2 regions of the Streptomyces incanus genome follow, and region 2 is predicted to be linked to the other one. Evidence: riboswitches for the same ligand, from Rfam matches in the RefSeq annotation. Region 2 holds a riboswitch; the other holds the start of a gene.
The links. A riboswitch is a leader RNA that binds a small molecule or an ion and turns the genes downstream of it on or off. The one in region 2 is predicted to bind glycine.
Positions count from the first base shown of each region.

Region 1: it holds a riboswitch for glycine, as region 2 does, so the genes downstream of both, gcvT (glycine cleavage system aminomethyltransferase GcvT) here and gcvP (aminomethyl-transferring glycine dehydrogenase) in region 2, are expected to answer to the same signal.

Region 1 is NZ_JBHSPC010000014.1:65,306-71,673, forward strand. Features, by position in the region: gene ACFP2V_RS05160 (ABC transporter substrate-binding protein) at 1-130, opposite strand, end outside; gene ACFP2V_RS05165 (enhanced serine sensitivity protein SseB C-terminal domain-containing protein) at 549-1,298, opposite strand; gene ACFP2V_RS05170 (enhanced serine sensitivity protein SseB) at 1,456-2,262, opposite strand; gene ACFP2V_RS05175 (AAA family ATPase) at 2,416-3,084, opposite strand; glycine riboswitch at 3,319-3,418, shown strand; glycine riboswitch at 3,419-3,541, shown strand; gene gcvT (glycine cleavage system aminomethyltransferase GcvT) at 3,577-4,710, shown strand; gene gcvH (glycine cleavage system protein GcvH) at 5,085-5,462, shown strand; gene glyA (serine hydroxymethyltransferase) at 5,478-6,368, shown strand, end outside.
Region 2 is NZ_JBHSPC010000131.1:6,388-12,755, forward strand. Features, by position in the region: gene ACFP2V_RS33850 (FHA domain-containing protein) at 1-363, shown strand, start outside; gene ftsR (transcriptional regulator FtsR) at 410-1,153, shown strand; gene ACFP2V_RS33860 (bifunctional nuclease family protein) at 1,231-1,704, shown strand; gene ACFP2V_RS33865 (MerR family transcriptional regulator) at 1,923-2,609, shown strand; gene ACFP2V_RS33870 (DNA polymerase IV) at 2,690-4,228, shown strand; gene ACFP2V_RS33875 (PRC-barrel domain-containing protein) at 4,314-4,688, opposite strand; glycine riboswitch at 4,800-4,896, shown strand; gene gcvP (aminomethyl-transferring glycine dehydrogenase) at 5,068-6,368, shown strand, end outside.

The DNA.
Region 1 (6,368 bases), on a different contig from region 2:
AGACGAAGGTGTCCTTCTTGCCGTCGCTCTTGTTGTCACTGTCCCGGTCGCTGGAGCAGCCCGTGGCGATCAGAGCGACCGCCACCGCGGCCGTGATCGCCCGAGCGGCTCGGGACTTGGATATGCGCATATTGGGGCCACTCCGGGTCCGCTATGTGGATGCATCTTGACCGGCCGAACACTACAGATGTTCACAGCGAGTCGAGAACAGTCCGGATAGCGGTGATACCCACCTGAGATCTGAACAGTTGACATAAGGGACTCTTCAGGCGCCCCCCCTTCAGGAATTAACCGTCCTGAGACATTCGGCTCTCCCCGTATCCCTCCATGGGAAGCGCCGGACCGCGTGAAGAACAGGTGAAACCGCAGGTGACGGGCGGTCAACCGGCGACAGCGGAGCGCACATGGCTGAAAACCTGTCACAAAACCAGTGCCCGGCAGCGGCGTGGGCTGCCCCTGCTGACGCTCGTGTCCACTCCGTGGACACCGTCACGCTGAGTCAGCACAGGAGGGTGCGGCCGTACCCGTCTCCCCCGCATACGGCCCGGTCAGCGCTGGTGCGCGGGCGGATAGCCGGAGCCCGCGGCGGGGGGCGCAGCGGCGCCGTGGGCCTCGCGGTCGTAGAACGGGCGGGCGTTGGCGCGCAGCCACATAGCGACCGGGTCGTGCTCGTCGGACATCGCGACGGTCGACACCGGGAGCCCGTCCGGGACCGCGCCGAGGGACTGCCGCATCATCGCGCGCACCGCGTCCACGGCCGGCGGCGACGTGTCGTACACGTCCAGGCCGATGGCGAGGTACGGGGCGCCCAGCGACGGCTGCACCCAGGCACGGCGCAGCGAGCGGACGGCGGGGGTGCGGTGCGCGTTCTGCGCGAGCAGGGCGTAGAACTGCGGGATCTCGATGGCGGGTTCGGACAGCCGCAGGGGCCCGGCGGGCTGACGGTCGAGGCCGGTGGCGAGCCTGCGCAGATCGAGCCAGGGGATGCCGAGGCCGCCGCCGGGGGCGTGCGGATTGAGCCAGAGTCCGTAGCGGTCGGGGTAGAGGGCGCGGGCGGCCTCGAGGCCGTCGACGACCTCGTAGGACCGGTTCCAGCCACTGGCGGACAGCTCCTGGGCGGAGGTCACGCAGGGCGCGTAGCCGAAGCCGTCGACCTCCATGTTCCCGTACTGGGCGTCCGGGGAGCCCGCCTGACCGTGCCACAGCAGCATCCAGACGTGACCGGAGGAGGGGGTCGCGAGCGCGCGCAGCAACGCCTCGTAGGCGTCGTAACGCCCCGGTGCCACCTGGCGCAGCATGTGCTCGACCTGTCCGGCCGCCGCGGTGCCTGCGCTCACTTTGTATCGCCCCTCCGTACAACACCCTCGCCCAAGCCAATGAACCTAGCTTAAGCGCCTCTCGACCCCGGGGAGCTCCGCCGGTTCGCGGCCGTCCTCCGGCAGCACTGCGGCCCCCTCATCGCTCCCACTGGTAGAAGGGGCGGACACGGTCGCGCATCCACTGGCCGACCGGGTCCTGGGCCACGTCCAGGAGGACCAGGTTGACGGGCCACTTCACCGGCGCGCGGCCCAGCGCGCGGCCCAGCGCGTCCATCGGCGCGGCCCGCAGGTCGCCCTCCGCACGGGTCAGTTCGGCGGAGGACAGTTCGACGCCGACGAACAGCACCGGTTCGGCCGTCTCGATCTCGGCGAGGCAGCGGCGGGCGGTGGAGACGACGCCGAGGGCCTCGAACTCCCTGGAGGCGGCGGCGAGGAAGTCCACCGGGTCGTCCTGCCAGTCGGGTTCGAACAGCTTGACCCGGCCGCCGCTCGCGGGGCCGTCCAGCGGTCCGCGTCCGGCGCGGCACAGGGCGGCGACGGCGGGCGGCGGCAGCGGGACACCGACCAGTCCCCCGGGGTTCACGGCGATCCCGGCCTGCGGTGGCAGACCGCGCGCGAACTCCACCGCGGGCGCGACGGTGAACGACATGGGGGAGCCGACGACCTGACGGAACTGTTCCTCGGAGCTGAAGACCGGGACGTACGCCTGGCCTTCGATCTCCATCGTGGGCAGGTCCAGCGGGCCGCTGTCCGGTCCGCCGCCATCGGGCAGCGGTACCCACACATGGCTCCGGCCCAGTACCTCGATGATCCGGCCGTCGGCCGAGGGGAAGCCGAGGGATGCGGAGAGCACCTCCTCCAGCTCGTTGCCGGGCCATCCGCCGTGCGGATGGGGGTGAGTCTGTGCCGGGAAGTCCGCGGAGAAGCCCGCCGGGAAGTCCATCTGCCTACCGCCTGCCTGGAACCACTGCTGTGGCTGAAAGGCTAACCGCTGCCGCGCCCGGCGGTCGGCCCGTACCGCCGCCTGCCCCTGCACCGGCCGCCTGCCCGCACCCCGGCCGCCTGTCCGTACACCGGCCGGCCGTCTGTGCGGCCGTCAGTTCGTGAAGTCGATGCGGTGCAGTGCGTTCGCCGCGTCGCGGTCGGCCAGGACGGCCGAGCCGCAGCCCGCGGGCAGGATGCCGCGCGTCACGGACGCCAGCAGCCGGTCGATGGCGGTGCGGTGGCGCCGGAAGGCGTACCGGGAGACCCCGCGGCCGCGCTCGCGCTGGCCGTCCAGAGCCTGCTCCGGGGGGACGTCGAGCAGCAGCAGATGCAGGTCCGCGCCCCGGCGGCGGGCCTCGCGGGCCAGCCAGCGGCGCACCCAGGCCTGCGTGCCGCAGTCGTGGACGACGATTCCCTCGCCGGTACGCAGGGCGCGCCGCAGTCCGGCGTAGTGGGCGAGGCGGACCAGGGGCCGGTACACCGCGTACGGCAGGAGGCGCGGCATGCCGCGGTCCCAGCGGTCGCGGGTGTCCTGCGAGTCGATGAGGGTGCCGCGCGCCGCGCGCCGCATGAGGGTGGACTTGCCGCTGCCGGGCAGTCCGGTGACCACGACGAGGTCGCGGGGGCCGAAGAGCAGGGCGTGCGGGCTGCGGCCGGCGCGCTCGCGCAGGTCGCGGACGACAGGCGCGGGCAGGGTGCCGCAGGCCCCCCGGGCCGAGGGGGCCTGCGGCTCGGGCAGCGTGACGCCCGTGGTGGTGGCGTACGCCCTGGCCTTGTTCACCGTGAGTCCTCCCCTGGGGGCTGTCCGGCCCTGTGCCCAGGTACCGGACACCTCCCCGCCGAGTGTAAAGAGACGGTAACGCCGGGTGCCTCTGGTTTCCGTCCCTTTCCCGATACAGGCCTGTCACAGCCGTCCGTGAACACCCGAATACCCTGTGCTTCTCCCAGAAGGGTCCCCCTGCCGCGGCCCCGCGATGCGTGCAATGATGAGCGCGCCAACTGCATACCGGCCGTTTGAATCCGCGCGGGAGAGTCCTCGGCACCGTTGCCGCCGGGGCGCCGAAGGAGCAAGTCCCTCCCTTGAATCTCTCAGGCACCGTTACCGCGTGGGCGAGGCACATCTGAAAAGCGGGCCCCGCGCGAGTCGCCGGTGGCTCCACCCAAGGTGCAAGCCGTGGTCGTCCCCTGCGCGGGCGGTCATGGCGAACCTCTCAGGTTCCGATGACAGATGGGGAGGAAAGACCTCGCCTGTCCTGCCCTGGGAGACCGACCGATGAGCAGTACCGAACTCCGCCGGACCGCGCTCGACGCCGTGCATCGTTCGCTCGGTGCCACGATGACCGATTTCGCCGGCTGGGACATGCCCCTGCGCTACGGCTCCGAACGCGACGAGCACAACGCCGTGCGGACGAGGGCCGGTCTCTTCGATCTCTCCCACATGGGCGAGATCACCGTCACCGGCCCGCAGGCGACCCGGTTCCTCGATCACGCGCTGGTCGGCAACATCGGGACCGTCAAGCCCGGCCGCGCCCGCTACACCATGATCTGCCGCGAGGACGGCGGCATCCTGGACGACCTGATCGTCTACCGGCTCGACGACCCCGAGGCCGGGTCCCCCCGCTACCTGGTCGTCGCGAACGCCTCCAACGCCCAGGTGGTGCTGGACGCGCTCGTGGAGCGGTCGGCCGGCTTCGACACCGAGGTCCGTGACGACCGCGACGCGTACGCGCTGCTCGCGGTGCAGGGCCCCGAGTCCCCCGGCATCCTGCAGTCCCTCACCGACACCGACCTCGAGGGCATGAAGTACTACGCCGGGCAGCCCGGCACGGTCGCGGGCGTCCCCGCGCTCATCGCCCGTACCGGCTACACCGGCGAGGACGGCTTCGAGCTGTTCGTGAAGCCGGAGCACGCGGTCGAACTGTGGCAGGCGCTGACCAAGGCGGGCGAGGGCATCGGGCTGGTCCCGTGCGGGCTGTCCTGCCGGGACACGCTGCGTCTGGAGGCCGGCATGCCGCTGTACGGCAATGAACTGAGCGCCTCCCTGACGCCGTTCGACGCCGGGTTCGGCCGGGTGGTGAAGTTCGAGAAGGAAGGCGACTTCGTGGGCCGCGCCGCCCTGACCGAGGCCGCCGCCCGCGCCGAGGCGACCCCGCCCCGCGTCCTGGTCGGCCTGGTCGCCGAGGGCCGCCGGGTCCCGCGCGCCGGATACGCGGTGGTCGCCGGGGGCGAGGTGATCGGCGAGGTCACCTCCGGCGCGCCCTCGCCGACGCTGGGCCGGCCGATCGCGATGGCGTACGTCGACGTGGCGCACGCGGCGCCGGGCACGGCGGGCGTCGGCGTGGACATCCGCGGCAGCCACGAGCCGTACGAGGTCGTGGCGCTGCCGTTCTACCAGCGGCAGAAGTAACCGTCACGGAGGGCCCCGGGACGGCTGATGCTGTCGGCGAATCCGGTGAACCCGGGGCATGAGCCCGCCGACCGTGACACTTCCGGGAATGTGTCACGGTTCGCCGGAGTACCAGGGCCGTCGGTACGGGCTCGCGAGGCCCGGAACGCCGGGCCGAACCGACCACAGCATCACGGCTTCCGGGCCCTTCCCCGTCGTCGTGGGTCGTCGTGGGTCGGCGCGCAGGTCCTCGTACGTCGCCGTAGGGTCTTCAGGTCCTCGCAGGTCCTCGCACGGATGAGCCGGGCAGATCGTGCCTGCCCACGCGCTTGTCCCGTGCTTCCCGTAGTTTCCGAGTCATCAGCAAGTCCACCGCTTACAGGAGAATCCAGGTCATGAGCAACCCCCAGCAGCTGCGTTACAGCAAGGAGCACGAGTGGCTGTCGGCCGCCGAGGACGGTGTGTCGGCCATCGGCATCACCGAGCACGCGGCCAACGCGCTCGGCGACGTCGTGTTCGTCCAGCTCCCCGAGGTCGGTGACACCGTGACCGCGGGCGAGACCTGCGGCGAGCTGGAGTCGACCAAGTCGGTCAGCGACCTGTACTGCCCGGTCACCGGCGAGGTCACCGAGATCAACGAGGACGTGGTCAGCGACCCGTCGCTGGTGAACTCGGCCCCCTTCGAGGGCGGCTGGCTGTTCAAGGTGCGGGTCGGCGAGGAGCCGGCCGACCTGCTCTCCGCCGCCGAGTACGACGCCTTCATCCAGGGCTGAGGAGGCCGTAACCGCATGTCACTTCTGAACACCCCGCTGCACGAGCTCGACCCGGACGTCGCCGCGGCGGTCGATGCCGAGCTGCACCGCCAGCAGTCCACCCTCGAGATGATCGCCTCGGAGAACTTCGCCCCGGTCGCGGTCATGGAGGCCCAGGGCACGGTCCTCACCAACAAGTACGCCGAGGGCTACCCCGGCCGCCGCTACTACGGCGGCTGCGAGCACGTCGACGTGATCGAGCAGATCGCCATCGACCGGGTCAAGGAGCTGTTCGGCGCCGAGCACGCCAACGTGCAGCCGCACTCGGGCGCGCAGGCCAACGCCGCCGCGATGTTCGCGCTGCTCAAGCCCGGCGACACGATCATGGGCCTGAACCTCGCGCACGGCGGGCACCTGACCCACGGCATGAAGATCAACTTCTCGGGCAAGCTCTACGACGTCGTCGCCTACCACGTCGGCGACGACGGCCGGGTCGACATGGCCGAGGTCGAGCGGCTGGCCAAGGAGAGCAGGCCGAAGCTGATCGTCGCCGGCTGGTCGGCGTACCCGCGGCAGCTGGACTTCGCCGAGTTCCGCCGGATCGCGGACGAGGTCGGCGCGTACCTGATGGTCGACATGGCGCACTTCGCCGGTCTGGTCGCGGCGGGCCTGCACCCGAACCCGGTCCCACACGCCCACGTCGTCACCACGACCACGCACAAGACCCTCGGTGGCCCGCGCGGTGGCGTGATCCTCTCCACGGCCGAGCTGGCCAAGAAGATCAACTCCGCGGTCTTCCCCGGCCAGCAGGGCGGCCCGCTGGAGCATGTGGTCGCGGCCAAGGCCGTCGCCTTCAAGGTCGCCGCGTCCGAGGAGTTCAAGGACCGCCAGCGCCGCACCCTGGAGGGCGCCCGCATCCTGGCCGAG
Region 2 (6,368 bases):
ACGCAGGTGCCGACGCTGTCCCCGGAGGCACAGGCGGCCGTCGACGCACTGCCGATGGGTTCCGCGCTCCTGGTCGTGCGCCGCGGGCCGAACTCGGGCAGCCGCTTTCTGCTGGACGGCGACCTGACCACGGCCGGACGCCACCCGCAGAGCGACATCTTCCTGGACGACGTGACGGTCTCCCGCCGGCACGTGGAGTTCCGCCGCAGCCAGGACGGTTCGTTCACCGTGGCCGACGTGGGCAGCCTGAACGGCACGTACGTCAACCGTGAGCGGATCGATCAGGTCGGTCTGTCGAACGGTGACGAGGTGCAGATCGGCAAGTACCGGCTGGTCTTCTACGCGAGCCAGCGGGGCTACTGACCCTCCCCGGACTCCGTCCGGGGCACCCTGACCCCAGGGAAGGGCCATGCTTCATACACCGAGCGGCGGTGCCGGGCACGGTACCGCCGCCGCGGGAACTGGACTGATGAGCATCGGCACGGTGCTGAACGTGCTGCGTGAGGAATTCCCCGAAGTCACCATCTCCAAGATCCGCTTCCTGGAGTCGGAGGGGCTCATCGAGCCGCAGCGCACCCCCTCGGGGTACCGCAAGTTCAGTGCCGGGGACGTGGAGCGTCTCGGCCATGTCCTGAGGATGCAGCGGGACCACTATCTGCCGCTCAAGGTGATCCGCGAGCACCTGGACGCCATGGGGCGCGGCGAGGCCGTCCCGCTTCCGGCACTGTCCCGGCCGCGGGACGGGGAAGCCGGCCCCGAGCTGTCCGCCGAGCCGCCCGCCACAGCGGCCCGGATCGGGAGGGCCCAGTTGCTGGCGGCGGTCGGCGCCGACCAGCAGCAGCTCGCGGAGTGGGAGTCGTACGGGCTGATCGCGCCGGTCGAGGACGAGGTGTACGACGCCGAGGCGGTCACCGTCGCCGGCCTCATCACCGAGCTGAGGCGGTTCGGCATCGAGCCGCGGCACCTGAGGGCGATGAAGGCCGCCGCCGACCGGGAGGCCGGGCTGGTCGACCAGGTCGTCGCCCCGCTCAAGCGTCACCGCAACCCGCAGACCAGGGCGCACGCGGAGGCGCGCACGAAGGAGCTCGCCGGTCTCACGGTGAAATTGCACGCCGCGCTGGTGAGCGTGGCGCTCGGGGTGAGGCTGCCCTGAGGCGCGGAGGGCCTGGATCGGCCGCCCGACCCAGGCCCGACTACCCAAACATCCCGGGCACGGCCTAGGGTTGCTGTGTGAACGAGCTCGATGTCGTAGGTGTCCGGGTCGAAATGCCCTCGAACCAACCGATCGTGCTGCTGCGTGAAGTGGGAGGCGACCGGTACCTCCCCATCTGGATCGGCCCGGGGGAGGCGACGGCCATCGCCTTCGCCCAGCAGGGCATGGCTCCCGCACGCCCGCTGACCCATGACCTCTTCAAGGACGTGCTGGAAGCCGTCGGCCAGGAGCTCACGGAAGTGCGCATCACAGATCTGCGTGAGGGGGTCTTCTACGCGGAGCTGGTCTTCGCCAGCGGTGTCGAGGTGAGTGCCCGGCCGTCCGACGCGATAGCACTGGCGCTGCGCACGGGTACGCCGATCTATGGCAGCGACACGGTGCTCGACGACGCGGGGATCGCCATCCCGGACGAGCAGGAGGACGAGGTGGAGAAGTTCCGCGAGTTCCTCGACCAGATCTCGCCGGAGGATTTCGGCTCCAGCAGCCAGTGAGGGACGGCGGCCGTTCCGTCGGAATGCCGCTCGGAACCGCGGTGCGTGAGAGCCTCGCGCGGCCCGCACGGAGGGCATTCGGCTAGCCTTTCCCCGTGATGGGGCACGGAAAACCACTCTTAGGGTGATTATCACTCGGCGTGCCGAGTGTGGCGATCGTTGACGCACCCTTGGTGACTGCCTACCGTCGAGGAGGCAGGTCAAGGACGGAGGTCGGCGTGAGAAGCACCGGCGACGGTATGGCTGGGGGTGCCCCCGGACATGGTCTCGGGGTGAGCGGTCCGTACCCTCCCCCAGGCTCTCAGCTCCGCGCGAGCGGGGCGTATGCCCATCACGGCAACGCGGCCGATCCTGCTCCGCAGCGACCGGCGGCCGTGCCGAGCAGCGGAGGGGCGGCGACGTCCATGGCGTCCGAGGAGATCGGCTACCGCGGTCCGACGGCCTGCGCGGCCGCCGGCATCACCTACCGGCAACTGGACTACTGGGCTCGCACGGGGCTGGTGGAGCCGAGCGTGCGGCCCGCCCACGGCTCGGGGACACAGCGGCTGTACAGCTTCCGGGACGTCGTCGTCCTGAAGATCGTCAAGCGGTTCCTGGACACCGGTGTCTCGCTGCAGAACATCCGCACCACGGTCCAGCACCTGCGGGAGGGGGGCCTTCGCGACCTGGAGCGCATGACGCTGATGAGCGACGGCGCCACGGTCTACGAGTGCGCCACGCCGGACGAGGTCCATGCCCTGCTCCAGGGTGGTCAGGGGGTCTTCGGGATCGCTGTGGGCGTGGTGTGGCGGGACGTCGAGAGCGCGCTGTCGCAGTTGCACGGGGAACGCATCGACACCGGGGAGACACTGATCGGCCCCAACCCGACGGACGAGCTGGCGAGGCGGCGCAACCGCGCCGTCTGAGCCGCTGCGCAGACCGCACGGTCCGTGCCGGCGACACGCGCGGCGGGGCATTGTCAGTGGCGTAGGGCAGCATCGGAGATGTGAGATCCGCGCCCACAGTCCTGCATCTCGACATGGACGCCTTCTTCGCCTCGGTGGAGCAGGCGTCCAAGCCGAGCCTGCGCGGGAAGGCCGTGGTCGTGGGCGGGCTCGGGCCGCGCGGTGTGGTCGCCACCGCCTCGTACGAGGCCCGGGTCCTCGGTGTCCATTCCGCGCTGCCCATGGCGCAGGCGCGGCGGCTCGCGCCGAACGCGGCGTATCTGGTGCCCCGCTTCGCGTTGTACCGGTCGATCAGTGACCAGGTGATGGAGCTGCTGCGGGCGTTGTCGCCGCTGGTGGAACCATTGAGCCTGGACGAGGCGTTCGTGGATCTGGAGGCCGGAGGGGCGGCCTGGGACGAGCGGTCCGCGCGGCTGGCCGGCGCGAAGCTGCGCGCGGACATACGGGCGGTCACGGGGCTCACCGGATCGGTGGGGCTGGCGGCCTCCAAGATGCTGGCGAAGATCGCCTCGGAGCAGGCCAAGCCGGACGGGCTGGTGTTGATCGAGCCGGGGACCGAGCGGGCCCTGCTGGCGCCGCTGCCGGTCCGGACACTGCCGGGTGTCGGGCCGGCCACCGGTGACCACCTGCGGCGGGCCGGCATCCACACGGTCGGGGACCTCGCCGAGGCAGGGGAGGACGAGCTGGTACGCCTGCTCGGCAAGGCACACGGACACGCCCTGCACGCCATGTCCCTGGCGAGGGACGATCGGTCCGTGGTGGCCGAGCGGGAGACGAAGTCGGTGTCGGTCGAGGACACCTACGACGTGGACATCCACGACCGGGTGCGGGTCGGGGTGGAGGTACAGCGCCTCGCCGACCGCTGTGTGCGCCGGCTGAGGGCCGCGGGGCTGTCGGGACGGACCATCGTGCTGAAGGTCCGGCGGTACGACTTCTCGACGCTCACCCGCTCCGAGACCCTGCGGGGGCCCACGGACGATCCGGCGGTGGTGCGTGAGGCGGCGGCGCGGCTGCTGGACCCGGTCGACACGACGGGCGGCGTGCGGCTGCTGGGCGTGGGGGTCAGCGGGCTCGCCGACTACACGCAGGAGGACCTGTTCGCGCAGGCGGCGGGGGAGCGGGACAAGGAGCTGCTGGGCGAGGAAGCGGAGGCGGCAGTGCCCGCGGAGGAACGGCAACAGGCGGGTGCCGAGCGGCGCTGGCCGGCCGGGCACGACGTGAGGCACAGCGAGTACGGCCATGGGTGGGTCCAGGGCAGCGGCCTCGGGCGGGTCACCGTGCGGTTCGAGACGCCCGGGTCGGCGCCGGGGCGGGTGAGGACCTTCCGGACCGACGACCCGGCCCTGCACCCCGCCGATCCGCTGCCGTTGGTGGAGCGAAGACCTGGGGGCAGCGGGAGGAGCGCGGGCGGCCCGAGCGGCGAGGACAGCCAGGACGACGACGGTCAGGGCAGCGACGGTCAGGGCGATGAGGGCACCCAGGACGGCCGGGCCGACGGCGACGCCCGGGGTAGCCAGGTTTCAAGGGCTGGTGCGGGGGCGGTGGCCGGCGTTGCGGACCCGGGGGCCTTGGGCGAGTGAGGGCGCTGCCCTGCGTGGGCCCGGAGGCAGGCCCTGGACGGGCGGGTGCCGGGTCGGTGGTTCGGATGCGCCACGGGTGGCGTCCTCAGGCAGAGTCGTCCCTGCCGGCGAGCCTGCCGAAGTCGTGGTCCGGGAGCGGGGGAGGGGCGGCCGTGTCCAGGCCGTAGTGGTGGTAGAGCTGGAGCTCCTGCTCCGGGGAGAGATGACGGCCCACACCGAAGTCGGGGGCGTCCTTGATCAGAGCGCGTTCGAAGGGGATGTGGAGACCGCCGTCGATCAGCTCGCTCGGCTCCAGGGGGACGAAGGCGTCCCTGCTGAACAGGCCGGTGCGTATCGCCGCCCACTCCGGCACGCCGGTGGCGTCGTCGAGATAGACCTCGTCGATCGTGCCGATCCGGTTGCCATTGCGGTCGAACGCCTTGCGGCCGATCAGGTTGCGCGGATCGATGTCGGTCTGCACGGGCCCTCCACAGGTCGCAAGAATTCGTCAGCACTACAAAACGGCACAATCGGCGGAGCGGCCACTCGAAAGTCCGGGCCTTGCCCTCGCTGGTACCCTGGCAGCGGCTGCTGACCCCGTGCGGGAGAGCCCTCCCTGCACCATCGGAGGGCGCCGAAGGAGCAAATCCTCCCCGGAATCTCTCAGGCTCACGTACCGCATGGACGAGGTCACTCTGGAAAGCAGGGCGGGTGTCGACGGCTCCCGCTCTCACCGACGGTGAAAGCCGGCCGCCCCGGGCGGCCGGTGAAGCTCTCAGGTTGAGATGACAGAGGGGGAGGCCGTCCGGGCACCCGCCATGGTGCCCCTCGAAGGTCGTCGGACCAGGAGGCCTCCGCACATGACCGCCCATCGCATTTCCCTCTCCGAGCTCGAACAGGGAACGCCCTTCGAGCAGCGTCACATCGGCCCCGACCACGAGGCCCGCGCCAAGATGCTGGCGCAGGTCGGCTACGGCTCGCTCGACGAGCTGACGGCCGCCGCGGTCCCGGACGTGATCAAGAACGCCGACGCGCTGGACCTGCCGGGTGCCCGGACCGAGCCCGAGGTGCTGGCCGAGCTGCGGTCGCTGGCCGACCGCAACGAGGTGCTCGGTTCCATGATCGGGCTGGGGTACTACGGGACCTTCACGCCGCCCGTCATCCTGCGGAACGTCATGGAGAACCCCGCCTGGTACACGGCCTACACGCCGTACCAGCCCGAGATCTCGCAGGGGCGGCTCGAGGCGCTGCTGAACTTCCAGACCATGGTCGCCGAGCTCACCGGCCTCCCGACCTCCGGAGCCTCCCTGCTCGACGAGGGCACCGCGGCCGCCGAGGCGATGGCGCTTTCGCGCCGCATGGGCAAGAACAAGAAGGGCCTGTTCCTGGTCGACGCGGACGCGCTGCCGCAGACCATCGCCGTCATCCGGACGCGCGCCGAGCCGGCGGGTGTCGAGGTCGTCGTCGCCGACCTGAGCGAAGGCATCCCCGCCGAAGTCGCCGAGCGTGAGATCAACGGCGTACTGATCCAGTACCCGGGCGCCTCCGGTGCCGTACGCGACATCAAGCCGGTGATCGACCGGGCGCACGAACTGGGCGCGCTCGTCACCGTCGCCGCCGATCTGCTCGCCCTCACGCTGCTGACGTCCCCCGGCGAACTCGGCGCGGACATCGCGATCGGCACGACGCAGCGCTTCGGCGTGCCGATGGGCTTCGGCGGACCGCACGCCGGATACATGGCCGTGCAGGAGAAGATGGCGCGCAGCCTGCCCGGACGGCTCGTCGGCGTCTCCGTCGACGCGGACGGGCACAGGGCCTACCGGCTCGCGCTCCAGACCCGCGAGCAGCACATCCGCCGTGAGAAGGCCACCAGCAACATCTGTACCGCCCAGGTACTGCTCGCCGTCATGGCGGGCATGTACACCGTGTACCACGGCCCCGAGGGGCTGAGGACCATCGCGTGGCGCACCCACCGCTACGCGACCGTCCTCGCCGAAGGGCTCCGGGCCGGCGGCGTGGAGATCGTCCACGGTTCCTACTTCGACACGCTGACCGTGCGGGTCCCGGGGCGGGCCGCCGAGGTCGTGACCGCCGCCCGGGACAACGGCGTCAACCTGCACCCCGTCGACGCCGACCTCGTCTCGATCGCCTGCGACGAGAC